DNA from 4 places in the Vibrio sp. 2130-1 genome. Region 1 is predicted to be linked to each of the others. Evidence: predicted binding sites of a transcription regulator. Region 1 holds the regulator's gene; each other region holds the start of a gene.

The links. The regulator CRP, encoded in region 1, controls carbon source genes, mostly activating them, when cyclic AMP is high. The targets are predictions, from matches to a motif close to TGTGANNNNNNTCACA.
Region 2: ectA (diaminobutyrate acetyltransferase) is a predicted target of CRP. The motif match lies at 1,849-1,864, and genes of this name have one in related genera.
Region 3: R7Q09_RS05010 (NupC/NupG family nucleoside CNT transporter) is a predicted target of CRP. The motif match lies at 2,430-2,445, and genes of this name have one in related genera.
Region 4: udp (uridine phosphorylase) is a predicted target of CRP. The motif match lies at 2,432-2,447, and genes of this name have one in related genera.

What each region holds. Positions count from the first base shown of each region.
Region 1 is NZ_JAWOUT010000023.1:27,815-32,774, reverse strand. Features, by position in the region: gene R7Q09_RS22320 (phosphoribulokinase) at 1-781, shown strand, start outside; gene crp (cAMP-activated global transcriptional regulator CRP) at 1,022-1,654, shown strand; gene R7Q09_RS22310 (DUF1338 domain-containing protein) at 1,791-2,582, opposite strand; gene astD (succinylglutamate-semialdehyde dehydrogenase) at 2,831-4,288, opposite strand; gene astA (arginine N-succinyltransferase) at 4,317-4,960, opposite strand, start outside.
Region 2 is NZ_JAWOUT010000002.1:472,388-477,347, forward strand. Features, by position in the region: gene R7Q09_RS04715 (BCCT family transporter) at 1-1,650, shown strand, start outside; gene ectA (diaminobutyrate acetyltransferase) at 1,965-2,498, shown strand; gene ectB (diaminobutyrate--2-oxoglutarate transaminase) at 2,533-3,798, shown strand; gene R7Q09_RS04730 (ectoine synthase) at 3,813-4,199, shown strand; gene R7Q09_RS04735 (aspartate kinase) at 4,286-4,960, shown strand, end outside.
Region 3 is NZ_JAWOUT010000003.1:59,081-64,040, reverse strand. Features, by position in the region: gene R7Q09_RS05015 (DUF3541 domain-containing protein) at 7-1,095, shown strand; gene R7Q09_RS05010 (NupC/NupG family nucleoside CNT transporter) at 1,150-2,358, opposite strand; tRNA gene R7Q09_RS05005 (tRNA-Leu) at 2,920-3,003, shown strand; gene R7Q09_RS05000 (DUF2913 family protein) at 3,036-3,647, shown strand; gene R7Q09_RS04995 (tryptophanase) at 3,726-4,960, opposite strand, start outside.
Region 4 is NZ_JAWOUT010000002.1:18,556-23,515, reverse strand. Features, by position in the region: gene R7Q09_RS02700 (methyl-accepting chemotaxis protein) at 1-97, shown strand, start outside; gene R7Q09_RS02695 (DUF1887 family protein) at 261-1,421, shown strand; gene udp (uridine phosphorylase) at 1,578-2,336, opposite strand; gene R7Q09_RS02685 (zinc/cadmium/mercury/lead-transporting ATPase) at 2,651-4,957, opposite strand.

The DNA.
Region 1 (4,960 bases):
TATGATGAACGTTAAACCCGCATGGGTTGAAGGCGATAGCTTCCATCGCTTTACTCGCCCAGAAATGGACATCGAAATTCGCAAAGCCCGCGAGCAAGGTCGACACATTAGCTACTTTGGCCCACAAGCTAATGACTTCCCGGGACTAGAAGAGTTTTTCCGTAAGTTCGGGCATGATGGCACTGGCAGCGTGCGCCGTTATCTGCACACGTTTGACGAAGCGGTTCCCTACAATCAAATGCCAGGCACGTTTACGCCGTGGCAAGACTTACCCGAAAACAGCGACGTGCTGTTTTATGAAGGGTTACATGGTGGCGTGGTGGATGGTGATGTTAATGTTGCTCAACATGTGGATTTCTTAATTGGCATGGTGCCGATTGTGAACTTAGAGTGGATACAAAAATTCGTACGCGACACTCGCGATCGCGGCCATTCGCGTGAAGCGGTAATGGACTCAATCGTGCGATCCATGGACGATTACCTCAACTATATCACTCCTCAGTTTTCTCGTACTCACATCAACTTCCAGCGCGTACCGACCGTTGATACTTCCAACCCACTTAATGCAAAAGGCATCCCTAGTTTGGATGAGAGTTTTGTGGTGATTCGCCTACGCGGTATCAAGAATGTCGACTTCCCATATCTGCTGGCCATGATTGATGGCTCATTCATGTCACGCCACAACACGATTGTCGTACCCGGCGGTAAGATGAGCTTTGCAATGGAGCTCATAGTTCGGCCTATCCTACAACAGCTCATCGAAACAGGGAAAATTGGCTAAAAACCTGCCTGCGAAGATGTTTACTTTTCATACCGTGATCATGTGCACAGTTTTGCTTACAAAATCTCAATCATGGCACGATTAAAATCAAGAAATCGTTTTCGAAAAAGGATACTATTTCTTACCGAAACACAAGAGAGCTTGCAGCATATAAAAAGTGCTCTTATTCTAGTAGGCCTAATTCAGGCTTAGCTAAAATATGGATAGCGCAAGCGTACCCTGCAGAGGAAGTGAGATATTATGGTTCTAGGTAAACCTCAAACCGACCCAACATTAGAGTGGTTTCTTTCACACTGTCATATTCATAAGTACCCTTCAAAGAGCACGCTAATTCACGCGGGCGAAAAGGCAGAAACTTTGTACTACATCGTTAAAGGTTCTGTTGCGGTTCTTATCAAAGACGAAGAAGGTAAGGAGATGATCCTTTCTTACCTAAACCAAGGAGACTTTATTGGTGAACTTGGTCTATTCGAGGAAGACCAAGAGCGCACAGCTTGGGTTCGTGCTAAATCTCCTTGTGAAGTTGCTGAAATTTCTTTCAAGAAGTTCCGTCAGCTTATCCAAGTAAACCCAGACATCCTAATGCGTCTTTCTGCGCAGATGGCTCGTCGTCTTCAAGTAACTAGCCAAAAAGTGGGTGACCTGGCGTTCCTAGACGTAACTGGTCGTATCGCTCAGACGCTTCTGAACCTTGCAAAACAACCAGACGCAATGACTCACCCAGACGGCATGCAAATCAAGATCACTCGTCAAGAAATCGGTCAAATTGTTGGCTGTTCTCGTGAGACAGTAGGTCGTATTTTGAAGATGCTAGAAGAGCAGAACCTAATCTCTGCTCACGGTAAAACCATCGTGGTTTACGGTACTCGTTAATCTCAAACTAGAGTGACACGAACAAAATTATAAAAGCCACCAATGGCAACATTGGTGGCTTTTTATTTGCTCATGACCAAATGAGATAGGGTGCAGCGAACACTAATGAGTAAGCTTAACAGGTTAACCCTAAAACTTAGCCATTCGTACTTTCAAAGATTTTGTCAGCTGAAGCGGCCACGAAACCTGGGTACAAATCACCATTTTCCATCGGATAGCGCTTAGCAAATTCATAAAACCCGCCAGGGATAATTTCAGTGCCTTCGCTAAAACGAACCGCTACTTTATCTGCCATGGTCGATGACTGCTCTAGCAACACCTCAGGAGTGCCCTTCACTTCACCACCATTTTCATTAATGGTAAACCCAGCGGTACGCAGATGATCGTTTACCTGCTTCACTTCTTCATATTCATTGAGCTGGTTAACGCTCACCGTGAAGTGGTTTGCTCCGTAACCATGCGCCGCAAGCCAAGATGCGTACTCACTTTCTTTAGCCAACGTTTGGTAATCAGCAAAGCTTAAATCCCACAAGCGTCCACCATGTAAGAATGCGCTATCGTTCAGCTTGTCAGCATCGACTTGTGCCACCAAATTTTTCACAATCTCTTGTAGCTCAGACGAGCACTCTTCAACTTTTAGCTCACTAATAAATACTTTAGGTTGCTTCGGATCTGGGTGCTCATAGTGCTTAGCAACCAGCTTTTTGCTTTCGAAAACGTAATCACCACACGCCTTGTAACCAATAGCTACAAATGGCTTAGCTAGAGTTTCAATACCAAGAGGCGCGATATTGAAGGTACGTAAAGCTATATGATCATTAATCAGAGGCTCATCTTCTTGAAGCAGCTGATGCACTTTAGCAGCCGAAGGGCAAAGACGTTGAATGTAATCTTGCCATAGCGATTCAAATAACACATCGGGCGTCATAACGACTCCTTGTTACGAGATGTAGAGTTTAAAGGTAAGCGGAAGTTGGCTGCTCGTTCACAACAAAAGTTGTCCAGAACAATGAACGAGCAACCATCAACCTGTGACGGTAAATGCCAGTCAGTCAACACGCTTTTCCGAGTCTTTGCTCACTTTTCGTGTTCTGCCAACGATCACTACAACCCATACCTAAATGATGCGCCGGCAAGGTGAGCCGCAATGCATAGTTGCGACTCTATTATTAAAACTTATAGCGCTACACCTGGACTCAATGTTGCAGGCAAGACAGTCTCTTGACCTTCCATTGATGCCATTGGGTACGCACAGTAATCTGCTGCGTAGTAAGCGCTTGGGCGCAAGTTACCCGACGCCCCCGGACCACCAAATGGCGCATCACCGCTTGCACCAGTGAGCTGGCGGTTACGGTTCACGATACCTGCACGAATGTGGTCAACGAAGTATTCCCATTCTTGGTCGTCGGTTGAGACCAAACCAGCAGATAAGCCAAAGCGCGTATCGTTTGCTAGCGCCACGGCTTTGTCTAACCCTTCGTAACGCACCACTTGCAGAAGTGGGCCGAAGTATTCTTCATCTGGTAACTCAGCAATGTTGGTTACATCAATGATGCCAGGAGAAACAAACGCCGCCTCTCCTGCTTTCGCTTCAATCAAGCTTTCACCGCCAAGAGACTGTAGATTAGCTTGTGCATCAAGAATAAACTTGGCTGCCGCGACCGAAATTTGCGGTCCCATAAATGGCGCAGGTTCTGCAAATGGTTGGTCTACGCGAATATTGCGTGTCGCTTCAACGAGCTTGGTGATAAGCGCATCGCCTTTTTCACCCAATGGCACATACAAACGACGAGCACACGTACAACGCTGCCCAGCACTGATAAACGCTGACTGGATGATGGTATAAACCGTGGCATCCAAATCACCGTATTTATCAGAGATCACCATCGGGTTATTACCCCCCATTTCTAGTGCGAGCATCTTGCCCGGTTGACCAGCAAATTGACGGTGTAATACATGTCCCGTATTCGCGCTACCCGTAAACAGTACGCCATCAATGCCTTTAGCGTCAGCGAGGGCGATACCAGTTTCTTTCGCGCCTTGAACAAGGTTAATCACGCCTTTCGGCAGACCGGCTTCTTCCCATAGCTTCATTGCCAATTCACCCGTCCATGGCGTTTGCTCAGACGGTTTGAAGACTACCGTGTTACCAGCCAGTAGCGCAGGCACAATGTGACCATTTGGTAGGTGGCCTGGGAAGTTGTAAGGACCAAACACCGCCATCACGCCCAATGGGCGGTGGCGCAATACGATTTGGTTGCCTGCTGCTTCACGGCTCGCCTCACCAGTGCGGTCATGATAAGCGCGAATCGAAATGGCAATTTTACCTGCCATTGCCACTGCTTCAGTGCGCGTTTCCCAAATTGGCTTACCAGTTTCTTTGGCAATGACTTCGGCGATTTTTTCGCTGTTCTCTTTTACTTTCTCCGCAAAAGCCAACACGATTGCCTCACGCTCTGAAAATGGACGCTTTTTCCAGTCAATAAACGCTTCACGCGCTGAAGATACCGCCTGGTTCACCTGCTCTGCCGTTGCACCTTTGCCTTGCCAGATCACTTCTTGGTTGTACGGCGACAGAGACGTAAATGCTTCACCCTGACCTTGTACCCATTCACCTGCAATCCAATGTGTCATTGTTTCTATCCTTAAATTCTGTCGTCTGTTACTGCGGAAGAAGGCGAACGAAATCCCCTTCCTCAACCGAAATTGCATCCGCAACGTCTGGTGCAATCATCACGCTTTGTGTTTCTGCGTCATACGCCGCTTTAGTGACTGTCGCACGGAAGTTCTCGAAAGATGAATTACACATCAAGAAGTCTTGTGTGCTGGAATGTTCAGAGATTTTGACTTGCGCACGGAATGAATGACGTACCGACTCAATATTACGCAGATCACACTCAACCGTTGGGCCACCGTCGAAGATGTCGACGTAGCCTCGGTTGGTAAAACCTTCACGCTCAAGCAGCTTCAGCGCTGGACGCGTGTTGTCATGTACTTGACCAATCACGGCTTGCGCTTCTGGGCTGAGCAGGTTGATGTAAATAGGCAGTTTCGGCATCAAGTCGGCGATAAAGCCTTTCTTGCCGATACCTGTTAGGTAATCTGCAAGCGTAAAATCGATAGAGAAGAAATGCTCTTGGAGCCATTGCCAGAATGGTGAATTACCCTCGTCGTCTGAAACGCCACGCATCTCCGCAAAGATCGTTTCAGAGAAGCGCTCTGGGTGCTCTGCCATCATTAGGAAACGACACTTCGACATTAGACGACCATTCAGACCTTGGCGGAATTTCTCACGCAAGAACAAGG
Region 2 (4,960 bases), on a different contig from region 1:
GATAATAACGGTGGCATTCAACGCCCCGATGGAAAAGTAAACGCAATAGATACTGACTATCAAATTGGTCAGGATAACGTTGCGCTAAAGGTAGGCCCATTTGGCCTTGATATTCACAACCGTGTTTTTGCAATTTCTGGCTTAGCAATCGTCATGTTTGTTGTGATAACACTATTATTCCGAGAACAGGTAGAGCCGTTTTTTGCAGACCTACGAGCGGGTTTGTTGCACAATTTAGACTGGTTTTTTCTCGCTTCAGGTAATATTTTTGTCATTGTCTGTGTCGGATTGATCTTCACACCATTGGGCCGTGTGCGAATCGGTGGTACTGAAGCAACACCGGATTACTCCTATGCCGGATGGTTGGCAATGCTATTTGCTGCAGGTATGGGCATTGGTCTCGTATTCTTCGGTGTATCAGAACCGATGTCCCATTTTAGTTCTGCGATTGGTGGCGTGAGCGTTGAGAATGGTGTACGTACTGACTGGGCACCGCTAGGTGGTGCAGAGGGCGATGCAACTGCAGCTTCGGCATTAGGGATGGCTGCGACGATTTACCACTGGGCACTTCATCCGTGGTCAATATACGCGCTCTTGGCTCTTGGACTGGCTATCTTTTCATTTAACAAAGGTTTGCCACTCACCATGCGCTCAATTTTTTACCCTTTGTTTGGTGAGCGTGTATGGGGTTGGACTGGTCATATTATCGATATTCTTGCAGTGGTAGCGACGGTTTTTGGTTTAGCAACATCGCTAGGCTACGGTGCATCTCAAGCCGCAACGGGTTTGAACTTCCTGTTTGATGTCCCAATGACCAATACCACGCAGGTTATATTGATTATTGGTATTACTGCGCTCGCTTTAATCTCTGTTGTGGCTGGACTCGATAAGGGCGTGAAAATCTTATCTGAAATCAACATGGGTCTTGCAGCGCTGCTATTGCTATTTGTTATTGTTGTTGGCCCGACGATTGCGATTTTAACTGGTTTCTTCGAGAACATCGTTTCCTATGTGGCTAATATCCCTGCCTTATCTATGCCATTTGGACGAGAGGATGTGAATTACTCTCAAGGCTGGACGGCGTTTTACTGGGCGTGGTGGATTTCTTGGTCACCATTTGTGGGTATGTTCATCGCACGTGTGTCTCGCGGTCGTTCGGTTCGTGAGTTTATTATTTGCGTTATTCTTATCCCATCTTCAGTTTGTGTGTTATGGATGACGGCTTTTGGCGGTAACGCAATTAGCCAATACGTTAATGATGGCTATGAGGCGGTGTTTAACGCAGAACTGCCTTTAAAACTTTTTGCCATGTTAGATGTTATGCCATTGGCTGAGATAACATCTTTTGTCGGCATTATCTTAGTCGTGGTGTTCTTCATTACCTCTTCTGACTCAGGATCACTGGTTATTGATACTATTGCTGCGGGCGGTAAGGTCGATGCACCAACGCCACAACGCGTGTTCTGGTGTACGTTTGAAGGTTTGGTTGCGATTGCATTGATGTTGGGTGGTGGTCTAGCTGCTGCTCAAGCAATGGCGGTGACGACTGGTTTACCATTTACTATTGTTTTGCTTGTTGCAACGGTATCTTTGATAAAAGGTTTGATGGATGAACCTCGTCCAAAGGCGGTTTCTAAGAAATCAAAATAACTAGTATCAGCAGTTAAATTATTGATAAAAGCGGTATGCGAAAGCATGCCGCTTTTTTTTGGATTTCTATTTTTCTCTGAGAAATGAACAGCATGGAAAATGGTCTTATTCTGGTTGTTTTTTGTACTGTGCATTTAGGTGACTATTTAATAAATTAGACATCGAACTATTTTAACTTTTGGTTAATAGGTTTATTTTTGTGATCTATATCACAAAAATACCGACAAAAAGGCGGATTATTTGATTTTTAGTCGCGAGGGATGCCCATAATAAAAAGGAAATTTAATTAGACCTCAAAGGATATGTATTTTCACATGATCACATCAGCACCTTGGGTCCTTTATCCAGAGATTGGAGAAGACTCAAGTAAAAAATGGATTTTTCGTGAGCCTAAAATCTCTGATGGTGACGACATTTACAGCTTGATTGCAGACTGTCCTCCATTGGACATGAACTCATCTTATTGCAATTTCCTACAGTCTACGCATTTCAGCAAAACCAGTATTTTGGTTGAGCAAAAAGGCGAAATCGCAGGTTTCATTTCCGGTTATCAGAAACCAGACGAGCAAGACGTTTTATTTGTCTGGCAAGTTGCAGTCTCACCTCGCTTTAGAGGTCATGGTTTAGCATTCCGCATGTTGAAAGAACTTCTCACCCGAGAGGAATTAGGCGGTGTTAAATCGGTAGAAACTACCATCACGGAAGATAATAAAGCCTCTTGGGCACTGTTCAAAAAGTTAGATGCGATGAACGGCAATTCTGGCCAAGTAAGCACATTTTTGGATGAAGAAGCCCACTTTAAAGGCAAACACGATACAGAATATTTGTATCGCATTCCTCTCAAATAATCCTCAAACAATAGGAATTAAAAACGGTCTCATCATGGATATTTTCAAAAAGCAGGAATCCAACGTACGCTCATATTCAAACAATTTCCCGGTCGTTTTTCGTAAAGCGAAAGGCTGCTGGCTAGAAACAGAACAAGGTGAACGATACTTAGACTTCCTTGCTGGAGCGGGATCTCTAAATTACGGCCATAACAATCCAGTACTAAAACAAGCGTTGCTTGAGTACATTGAAATGGACGGTATTACTCACGGTTTGGATATGCACTCAGAAGCGAAAGCATCGTTTCTGGAAGCGTTGGATACTTACATCCTTAAACCAAGAAACTTGGATTACAAGGTTCAGTTTACGGGCCCAACAGGGACTAATGCTGTTGAGGCGGCATTGAAGCTGGCTAAAAAAGTAAAAGGCCGCGACAGCGTCGTTGCGTTTACTAACGGTTTCCATGGTTGTACTGCTGGCGCACTGGCTGCAACGGGTAACCAGCATCACAGACAAGGTAACGGTTCTAGCCTAAGTAACGTCACTCGTATTCCATTTGAAGGTTACGCTGGCGTAGATGGTCTCGCGCTGTTCGAAACCATGCTAAATGATAACTCTGCAGGTATGGATAAACCAGCCGCTGTACTTCTTGAAACTGTGCAGGGTGAAGGTGGTTTAAATGCTGCTTCAAACGAGTGGTTACAACGTTTGAGCAAAATCTGTAAAGCCAATGACATTCTTGTGATTGTCGATGACATTCAAGCAGGTTGTGGACGTACCGGTACTTTCTTTAGTTTCGAGCCGTCTGGTATCCAACCGGATATCGTGACGCTATCGAAGTCGATCGGTGGTTACGGTTTGCCGATGGCTGTCGTATTACTTAAGCCTGAGCTTGACCAGTGGAAGCCTGGCGAGCATAACGGTACGTTCCGTGGCAATAATCACGCCTTTATTACTGCTGCAAAAGCACTAGAAATTTACTGGGCAAACGATGATTTTGAAACACACATCAAGCAGTGTTCAGACAAGGTAAGTGCAGTTATTGACCGTTGTGTTCGTCGCTTTCCTCAAATGTTTGTGCAGAAAAAAGGCCGCGGCATGATGGTTGGTATTGAATGTATCAATGGTGACATGGCATCTGAAATTGCGAAAAACTGTTTCGAGAATGGAATGGTGATAGAGACAGCGGGTCCAGAAGATGAAGTTGTGAAGTTCTTCTGTCCACTAACCATCAGCGAATCAGAGCTAGATCAAGGACTAAGCATCTTTGAAAATGCAGTAGAGACTATCGCTGCGAAACATTTCAAACAAGCATCTTAATAAGGATTTTAATTATGATCGTCAGAACTCTAGATGAATGCCGCAACAGCGAACGACGTGTTGTTTCAGATAACTGGGAAAGTGTCCGCATGTTGTTGAAAGACGACAACATGGGTTTCTCTTTCCACATCACAACGATTTATGAAGATACAGAAACTCATATTCACTATCAAAACCACCTTGAATCGGTGTTTTGTATGAGTGGTGAAGGTGAGATTGAAGTTGTAGGTGGAGAAACGTACCCAATCAAACCAGGTACATTATACATCCTTGATAAACACGATGAGCACTACTTGAGAGCTTATAAGAATAAAGAAATGGTAATGGCGTGTGTGTTTAACCCACCGATTACTGGCGCTGAAGTGCACGATGAAAACGGTGTTTATCCTCTCGTTGACTAAAAGATGATTGTGGGGTGCTTTGCCACCCCACACTTTACTATCTCTTCTTTTTTCTTTTTAAAGTTACCAATCAAAAAAGGCTTATCATGACATTTACCGTAGAAAAAATCGGCGGTACATCAATGACAGCGTTTGATGCTGTTCTCGACAATATTATTCTTCGTCCCAAAACACCATACAATCGTATTTTTGTCGTATCTGCATACGGTGGTATGACCGATGCGCTGCTCGAGTGTAAAAAAACCAGTAAACCAGGCGTTTATCAGCTTATCGCGAAACGCGACGACAAATGGGAAGAAGCGTTAGCGTACGTTGAAAGCCGTATGTTGCTGACCAATGAAAATATTTTTGCGGACCCAATGAATCGTATCCGTGCGGATAAATTCATTCGCTCCCGCATTGCTGAAGCGAAAAACTGTATCGCGAATATTTTAGAAACCTGTCAGTACGGTCAATTTTCGTTGCGCCAGTACTTGCCTCAAATTCGAGAGTTTCTCTCGTCTATCGGTGAGGCACATAGTGCTTACAACACAGCACTAAAACTAAAAAATATGGGTATTAACGCTAAGTTCGTTGACCTGTCTGGTTGGGATAATCAAGCGCCAAGAAGCCTTGATGAGTCGATCAGTGACGCGTTTGCTGATATCGATGTATCAAAAGAACTGCCAATCGTGACAGGTTATGCTTACTGTAAAGAGGGCCTAATGCACACTTATGACCGAGGTTATAGTGAGATGACATTTAGCCGAATTGCAGCAATA
Region 3 (4,960 bases), on a different contig from region 1:
GGATTTATGCGTATTAAACCTCTTAGCTTAGCGGTCTTACTCTCTTGCTCACTTACCTTTGCTGCTCAGGCATCACAGGAAGACGTACCGCTTCTCGATAATACTCAATCAGCGCAGTTGATTCGTAGTACCTACGAACAAGAACTGTTCACTTTCCCGGCGTTTAAAGAGGGCCATTTTGGCTTACGCATGTACCGCCAAACATTAGATGAGAAATATCACGCTGCCATTTGGACCGACATGGCACAAGTAGCCAGCCGGTTAAACCAATTTGCTAATGAAGTCGTTGAACCAGAAGACATCATTCTCTATTCATCTCAAAGGCTGACCACGTATCAAGAGAAAGAAACCGAACGAGGTCAGCGACGCTATACCGTGACTAAACACCATCCTGAGTACCTTTATCTTGGTGTGGATTTGCTTGGCGCAATGGCAAGAGCAAACGAATATGGCCTAAAGCATAAACAAGACAAAACGCTGAGAAAAATTATTAGGCGCTACGATTTCTCGCGTTACGTTACGGACAAAGAGATGATAGAGGCATGGGCAGCTCAGCTTGCAAACCAAGTCTACTGGCTTCGTCAGTTAGGAGAGCAAGATGTGGTCGAGGAATTCACTCAAACCTTCCGTGACACCTACCCCGACGATAAAGATAAGATGCTTTCAGCTCAGCAGTATTGGAACAAACTCTATGGTATGACGCACATCATCTTTGCCGATTCACAGTATTATCAGGAGCGAGTAAGCGAGAAGAAACACCAATGGATTTATGATTACTTTCGCAACAACATCGACACTATCCTACTGCGCGCCAAAGAAGATGTGATTGCGGAAGTCGGCATTTCGTTTTTGTTAGCAGGCTTGGACCATGATCCGGTCGTAAAGAAGACCCGCCAAGCCATTCGTCATGCAATCAACGCAGAAAAAGGGATGATTCCGTCGGTCGACGGTAACTTTGATCTCAAGTACGGCGAACACCGTAACGTGCTAGCCATCATGCTGCTCGATTGGAAAGGGGTACATAAAGCGCCAACTTATCAAGAGCACCCAGAGGCTTTTAAATCGATACCTTACGGCTTAATGCCCAAGCCTTAGAAATAACAAAACCCGCCATTTAGGCGGGTTTTTAGTGTGGATCTTCAATCTAAATTAGAGCGAGATAAAAATGCCCGCTAAGCACGCACTCATCAGGTTAGCGAGTGTACCAGCAGCAACCGCTTTTAGGCCTAGACTTGCAACATCTTTGCGGCGCTCAGGTGCCATCACGCCGATAGAACCCAACTGAATCGCAATTGAGCCAATGTTCGCAAAACCACACAACGCAAAAGTGATAATAATTTGAGTATGCTCAGACAGTGTCGCTTTGTGCTGCACAAAATCGATAAACGCAACAAACTCATTCATCACCACTTTCTGACCAATGTATGAACCCGCAGCTAGGATTTCGTGGCTTGGCACACCAATCAACCATGCGAGAGGTGCAAACAAATAACCAAAAATCGCTTGTAGCGTTACGCCAGAGAAACCAAGTATCTCACCCAAGTTTTCTAGCCCCGTGTTCACCATCGCGATAACACTCACGAAAGCGATAAGCATGGTACCAACAGCAACAGCAACTTTCATACCGCCCATAGCACCGCTTGCTAGCGCATCAATTACGTTGCTTTCTTCTGATTTATCTAGCTCAATATTGTTGTAATCGCTTGGCGTTTGACGCTCAGGAACGATAATTTTTGCCATCATCAAACTACCTGGCGCTGCCATAAAGCTTGCCGCGATCAAGTATTTGAGGTCGACCCCTAAACCAGCATAACCACCAAGCACACTGCCCGCCACTGAAGCCATACCACCAGCCATCACGGCAAACAGTTCAGAGCGAGTCATGTTAGAAAGAAATGGACGAATAAGAAGTGGTGACTCGCCTTGAGATAAGAAGATGTTCCCTGTTGCAACCAAAGACTCTGCTTTACTCGTACCCAAGAACTTCTGGATAGCGCCGCCAATAAATTGAATCACTTTTTGCATAATGCCCAAATAGTAAAGGGCGGAGATAAGAGCACTGAAGAAGATGATGATAGGAAGGACACGAATAGCGAAGATAAAGCCAGAAGAAGCGAGGTCACCAAAGAGGAATTTAATCCCTTCATCAGCAAAGCTGAGTAGCCCCGCGACCCCATTACTTAAACTCGCCAGCGCCGCTTGACCCAACGGGAAATAGAGCACCAAAGCAGCAAACCCCATTTGTAGCATCAAGGCGCGAGATACAGTTTTCCAATTAATGGAAGAACGACCCTCAGAAAGTAGGAAAGCACAACCTAGCAGTGCAACAATACCAAATAGACTAAATAGAACACTCATGAGCTGGACCTACTAAACGTTGAAAAAGAAAAAAGAGCCAAAGGAATTGGCAGAAGAAAGGGACAACGCAGCGAGTGATAACTCACTTTTAGATCCAGAATGTAGACAGAACGAATAGTTCGACATCTTATTTTTACCTTATACAAGCAATTGAACGTAGCTGGTCCGGTCCGTGGGGTCATTCACTGCTGGCGAGCATGTTGCTTGGCCTGCTCCATGTGACGGCTTGTATGGGTAAGGGTCCTGAACAACTAAACCCTAATTCCCGCTTAAACGGGACGCAAGTATAGCCAACAAAAAGAGATATTCATCACATTTATTTACGCAAACGTTCAAGCGTTCAAAATTTAGGCAAAAGTACTCTTTTGTCGTCATACTATTAATAAAAGTAAGGGCATAAGGATAGGCGTTGATGGTAAAAAACATAAAAGTGACCAATAAATATGCAATCAAACTCGAAAGAGCCAAAATTCGTCATTTTGCTCTCGCCAACAGGTGGATTTTGGTTATACAATTCGCGTTGCTTCTTTCGAGGCCTCTGAGTATTCAGAGCATCATGATGCCGAGATGGTGAAATTGGTAGACACGCTAGCATGAGGTGCTAGTGCCTTTGGTGTGAGGGTTCGAGTCCCTCTCTCGGCACCATTATCCTTCTTCCCTAATTTTGTTCGAGTGTAATGCAAAGTTCTAAGCAGGCAAGACAGTCTACAGATGCTAATCAACTTCTGAGTGAGCTTGCGGTTCACGCTTTATTACACCTGCACTTTAAAATTCACGCGTCCTCGCATGGCCTCTCCCTTAAAGAACGTAATGACTTACTTCAGAAATGGCTGAAACCAAAACTGAAGAGTAATCGCTATAAGCTGATTAAAAAGCCGTTAAAATCTTTGACTCAGCAGGCAAAAGGTGAGAACGGAAATCTGGAAGCATTACTCGAGCGCTGCGTCGGTGCAGACAAACCCAGCAACCCTCAACCCGATCTAGATAGCTACTTGCTGCTGATCAACGAGATTGAGAAGAAACTGGGGACTACCGTGTTATTATCTCGACCGGAAGACGTCGACTTATCTCACGACCAACACGGCTGTTTGCTGTGTGTGCTTTCTGAGAACTTAAATCAGCACTTCGATGATAATAACGCCCTAATCGCTCCTATTTCGATGCTGTTCCGCGGACCAATGAGTCAACGTTCACTTTTTCTTGGCAGCATTTACGCCAGTGGTACCTTCAATTATGAAGTGCAGTATCAAGACGACCAGTTCGTTCGCATCACATTAGAGTTGGCGTAAGTGTAACGCTAAGAAATAAACGAATCGAAAAAGGCCGCGAAACTCGCGGCCTTTTGATTATCTAGATTTAAACTTGAGTTAATCGATCTCTTTAAATCGAGCAGTAAAGTGGCGCAGCACTGGTGGCTCGTACTCGAAAGTGAGCCCTTTTAACTCATGTGCACGATTTTTCAGTTCGATAATCGCATCCGCAATGTAATCCATATGATCGTTTGTGTAGACACGACGTGGAATGGTCAAACGCATCAACTCAAGCTCTGACGCTTTTTGTTTACCCGTTTCCGGATCTCGACCAAGCAGCAACGATCCTATCTCTACTGCTCGAATACCCGCTTCCAAGTACAAAGCATTACACAATACCTGCGCAGGAAACTGATCAGCTGGAATATGTGGCAAAATCTTAGCGGCATCCACAAACACCGCATGACCACCCGTTGGGTATTGAATCGGAATACCGCCTTCACGTAAGCGCTCACCTAAGTATTGAACTTGGCTAATTCTATAGTGAAGAAAATCCTCATCCGCGGCTTCATACAAACCGCGAGCGAGCGCTTCCATATCACGCCCAGCCATGCCGCCGTATGTTACAAATCCTTCCATGGGTACGCAGCGCGTCTGCACCGCCTGGAACAACTCCTTATGATCACGAATACAACACATGCCACCAATGTTTACCATCGGGTCTTTCTTAGCTGACATGGTGAGCATATCACCGTACTGGTACATCTCACGGATGATTTCCAGAATCGATTTATTCTCGTAACCCGCTTCACGCTGCTTGATAAAGTAGGCGTTCTCACAGTAACGAGCCGAGTCAATCACCACTGGAATATCGTACTTGGTTGCAATCTCGTACACACTGCGCATGTTTTCCATCGACACAGGCTGACCACCGGAGCTATTACAAGTAATCGTGGTGATAATTGCACAGATGTTATGCGAACCGTGCGCTTCAATTGTTGCCACCAGCTTATCGATATCAAAATTGCCCTTCCAATCATAAGGCGTAGTGGTGTCGAATGCTTCTTCCGTTACCACGTTAATCGCTTTACCGCCATTGAGTTCAATGTGACCCGCTGTGGTATCAAAATGGTAGTTCGAGATAAATACTGGCGTTTCGCCACCACGCACCTGACGCATACGCTCAATCAAAGCGGGGAACAAAATTTGCTCGGCACCACGCCCTTGGTGTGCAGGCACGGTGAGCTTATAACCGAAGAAGTGCTCCACTGCATCACACAGGTTGTAGTAATTTCGACTCCCCGCATAGGATTCATCCCCCATCATGATGCCAGCCCACTGATTATCACTCA
Region 4 (4,960 bases), on a different contig from region 1:
AAGTTTCCATGCCATGTCGAGTATCGCACAAACCAGTGAATCACTGACCCACTTGGCTCATCAGCAAAATGAATTGGTCCACCGATTTAAGTTATAAATACTTTATAATTAAGAGCATTAATTAGTGCAATCAACTGTATAAGGGCGACTTTTTGTTAAGTCGCCCTTGTTTTTTGTCGGCCATGTCTACATATGATTAATAAGGCCAGCTCATCCCCTTGCACAACTCTTTTCGAGCGGCCTCATAAAAAGGAAAATCTATGGCTGTTCATGTTGGTATTATCGACCAAGACCCAGTGAGATTGGTCACTCCTCTATTAGATAATCGTACGCTAAGCACACATATCGTCTTCATCGGAGACAAGAGCCAGTTAGATATATTTGACCGACTGAGTGCCGTTTTAGATCAACGAGAAATTACTTCTGAATTTTTTGAAATTCCATCCGCTGTTAATACATCTCTGATCAAACAAGCAATTCAAAAACTGGCAAAAGATCTCCATGAACGCGGCGAAGATGTAAAATTGAACGCGAGCTGTGGTCTTCGTCATCGCTTGTTGTCGGTGTACGAAGTTTTCCGTACCTATCGCTGGCCAATTTTTGTGGTTGAGCCTAGTAGCGATAAGCTTTGTTGGTTATACCCTGATGGCAAAGAAGATACCCAAGTCGAAGATCACATTACGATTGCAGATTACCTCACTATCTTTGGTGCACGCGGCGAGTTTCACCACGTTGATTTACCACCTCTTCTTGATAAAAAATTGTATGAACTTGGTGAACGATGGGCCTCAAATGCGCTTGAGCTTGGGCCAGGTCTAGCAACACTTAACTACCTTGCAACCACATGCCGCAAAGAACAAAAGCTTGATGTCGAGCTCTCCGAAAAACAGCAGGGCTACCGTGAGCTCAACATGTTGCTTTCAGATTTAGTAGAAGCAGAAATCGCCACCTATGAGAATGGCGTTTTAACGTTTGCAGATGAAGATGCTCGACGCTTTTCAAACGGTGAGTGGTTAGAAACTTTGGTTCACAGCACCGTGAAGCAAATCCAAGACACCATGCCGACGATTCAAGATCGATCGTTAAATGTTCAGGTTTATCGTAAACTTGGTGAAAGTGAAGTACGCAATGAGTTAGATGTCGCAACAGTTGTAAACAACAAGCTGCACATCATCGAGTGCAAAACCAAAGGCATGAGAGATGACGGCGACGATACTTTATATAAGTTAGAATCGCTTCGCGATCTATTAGGTGGCTTACAAGCGCGCGCAATGTTGGTGAGCTTCCGTCCTCTTCGTCACAATGACATTACTCGTGCTGAAGACTTAGGGCTAGCCCTGATTGGCCCTGATGAGCTTAAAGATTTAAGAACGCACTTAACTGCTTGGTTTAAAGACGCGGGCGGTTCAGACGAGATATAGTGCCATTAAGAAAAGCTAAAATTCACAACGATAAAAAGCAGCATTAATGCTGCTTTTTTATACCTAAATTTTAGCTGTACGCATTTCTATAAGTAGAAAAAAACCAGAGGTTAGCCTCTGGTTTTTTCTGTTTGTTTAAATGCCAACTATAGCGGCTTAAAGCATTTTACGCGCTGCTTCTACAACCACTTTAATTGAACGCGCTTCCGTTTCTTTCAGAGTTGAATGATCTGGAATCTCTTTTTGTGTACGGTTGATGATAACACCAGCCACACAACCCGCTTTTAAACCAGAGCTCGCACACATTGTTAGCAGTGTTGCAGACTCCATCTCGAAGTTAAGTACGCCCATGTCTTGCCATTCTTGCATAGAGCCTTGGAAACGCTTAACAACACGACCAGAGAACGTATCGTAACGTTCTTGACCAGGGTAGAACGTGTCGCTTGATGCAGTCACACCCATGTGAACTGTAGCGCCAGACTCTTCTACTGCTGCTTTCATTGCGGTTGCTACTTCAAAGTCAGCAACTGCTGGGAATTCCATAGGAGCAAAGTGTAGGCTCGCACCGTCAAGACGAACTGACCCCGTCGTTACGATCATGTCACCCACGTTTACATGTGGTTGAATTGCACCCGTTGTACCAACACGTAGGAAAGTACGAACACCAAGCTGTGCCAATTCCTCAACTGCGATAGAGGTAGAAGGACCACCAATACCTGTAGAACAAACCACAACAGGTTTACCGTCTAACTCTGCACGGTATAGCGTGTATTCACGATGGCTTGCTAGAAATACTGGATTTTCCATTTGTTCTGCGATTTTTTGAACACGCGCTGGGTCACCAGGAATGATCGCTAGAGTCGCACCATTAAGATCAGCTTCAGTAACACCTAAATGGAATACAGCTTGAGACATAAGTCGCTCCTTATTGTGGCTTATTTTATGAACAATAAGCTCATTAATCAGTTATTGGGTACAGATGCACTGTAGCGAACCTTTCACCAACATAGAGTGATCACAATCACAATGACAAAATGTAATGAAAATTAAATTTCAAACAAAACTGGTATTGATCACACTTTAAGGGGCGTTAGATCATTTTGTTGCATAGCAATGCGTGATTTCAAGGACGAGAAAAACGTCTGATCGCATCAGGTTAATACGGTTAAAAAAAGCCCGATACACGAATGCCTCGGGCTATTAATGAGTGGGATCAATGGTTAGGTCAGTTATTTGATCTGCTTGGACTCAAAACGAAGTAATCTCAACGCATTCAATGTCACCAGTGCTGTTGCACCACTGTCGGCTAATACAGCAACCCACAACCCAGTTACACCAAGTAAACTTGTCACTAAGAATACACCTTTCAAACCTAGCGCTAACGCGACATTCTGACGAATGTTACTTAGCGTCGCACGCGACAGTTCTATCATGGCAGGTAGCTCAATCAAACGGTTGTGTGTTAACGCCGCATCAGCAGTCTCGAGCGCAACATCCGTACCGCCTCCCATCGCAATGCCGATACTCGAAGCTTTCATGGCTGGAGCATCATTGATACCGTCTCCCACCATCGCAACGGTATGTTGTTGTGATAGCTTCTCGACGTAATGCACCTTGTCTGCAGGTAACAAACTCGCTTTATAATCCAAGCCTATTCTATTTGCCATTGCTTCTGCACTTCTCGGGTTGTCACCCGTTAGCATCACCGACGTGACCCCAAGTTCCTTCAACATTGCGATGGCCTGCTGGGCATCTGAGCGCAATGTATCTTGCCATGCGATCACGCCAATGACCTCGTCATCGAAACGCACAATGACAACCGTTTTACCTTGTTGTTCCAACGTAACCACTTGCTCTTTGGCTTCTTGAGAAAGTGGAAAGTCTGCCTTTGAAGGCGTGACCACTTGGACCATTTTTCCATCGACGTAACCAGTGACACCAGAGCCTACTTGCGCGGTTTTATCCAACGCTTCAGGAATAGTAAGCCCCTGCTCTTGCACTTTGGTAACTAAAGAAACCGCTAGAGGATGACTTGAACCAACCTCGATTGACGCAGTTAGGCTAAGTAACTTGTCTTCATCCATATCAAAAGCAAAGACGTCAGTCACTTCTGGTTTACCTTGCGTCAGTGTCCCAGTTTTATCAAATGCGACAGACTCAACCTTGCCAAGCAACTCAAGCGCCGCTCCACCTTTGATCAATGCGCCCCGCTTAGCCGCTGCCGCCAAGCCAGAAGTGATCGCCGCAGGTGTTGAAATTACTAATGCACATGGACAAGCAATCAACAGCAGGGCGAGTCCTCGATAGATCCACGTTTCCCACGGTTGGGCAAATAGTAATGGCGGCGTAACGATAACCATCAGAGACACCAGCATCATTAGCGGCGTATACCAACGGCTAAATTTATCAAGAAAGCGTTCTAATGGTGCCTTACGAGATTCGGCTTCTTCAATCAAATGAAGAATTCGGTCTATCGCATTCTCGCCCTGACGGGAAGTCACCTGTAAGCGAACCACTTTATCGACAACCACAGCCCCGGCCATCACTTTGCCACCGGTTTGATGTTCAACGGGAACAGATTCTCCCGTTAACGCACTTTCGTCAAAACTCGCAAGCGCATCTTGCAAAACACCGTCGGCAGGCAAACGACCTCCGGGTGCGACTTCTATGATATCCCCTGGTTTAAGCTGAGCAGCTGGTACTTCTTTACGCTCTCCATCAATAATTAAAATTGAATTTTCTGGGACTAAGTCCATTAACGCCTGGACACCGCTTCGCGCGCGAGATGATGCATATGCTTCTAACTTTTCACCAATAAGGAAAAGCAATAACACCATTGCGGCTTCGGCGGTTTCACCTAAATATAAAGCGCCGAGCGCCGCTACACTCATTAACGTTTCAATCGCAAAAGGCGTACCGCTACGCGCCAACTTAAATGCTTTGAGCGCGATTGGGTATAAACCAAGTAAACACGTCAAAGTGAATAACCAAGCGCTTATTTGAGGGTCGATCTTAGAAATGACTGCCGCAGTAGCCATTGCACCAGCAATCGAGAGAATTTGGATGTTGTCTCTTATGACGCCAAGCCAGCCTTTCTTTGTAGTGATTGGTTTTGGAGCATCCAGTGAAGAGAGCGGGAAACCCGTTTTTTGGGCTGTCTGCTCTATCGTAGCTATCAGCTCTAGACCATCAAAATCGACGACCAGTTTTTCTGTTGCAAACAAAACCTTGGCTTGGCTGACGCCTTGTAAAGACGTAATGGCTTTCTCAAGCTTTTGCGCACAAGATGGGCAATCCATACCTGACACAAGCCAAGCGTTCCGAACGGAGGAATTACTCTCCCTTGTGGGATCGTCTTCCTCGCCTGTGTCAACGCTGCAGCCTCCTCCACTACAGCAAGAGCTTTCAGAAACATCAACACTGGCCTGAGAGATATTGAGCGAAGATTTTACTGGCGCACAGCATGACTCGCTTGCACCAAGCGGCACCGCAGTTTTGATTTTGCTAGATTGGCAACCTTGATGTTTTGTACACATAAT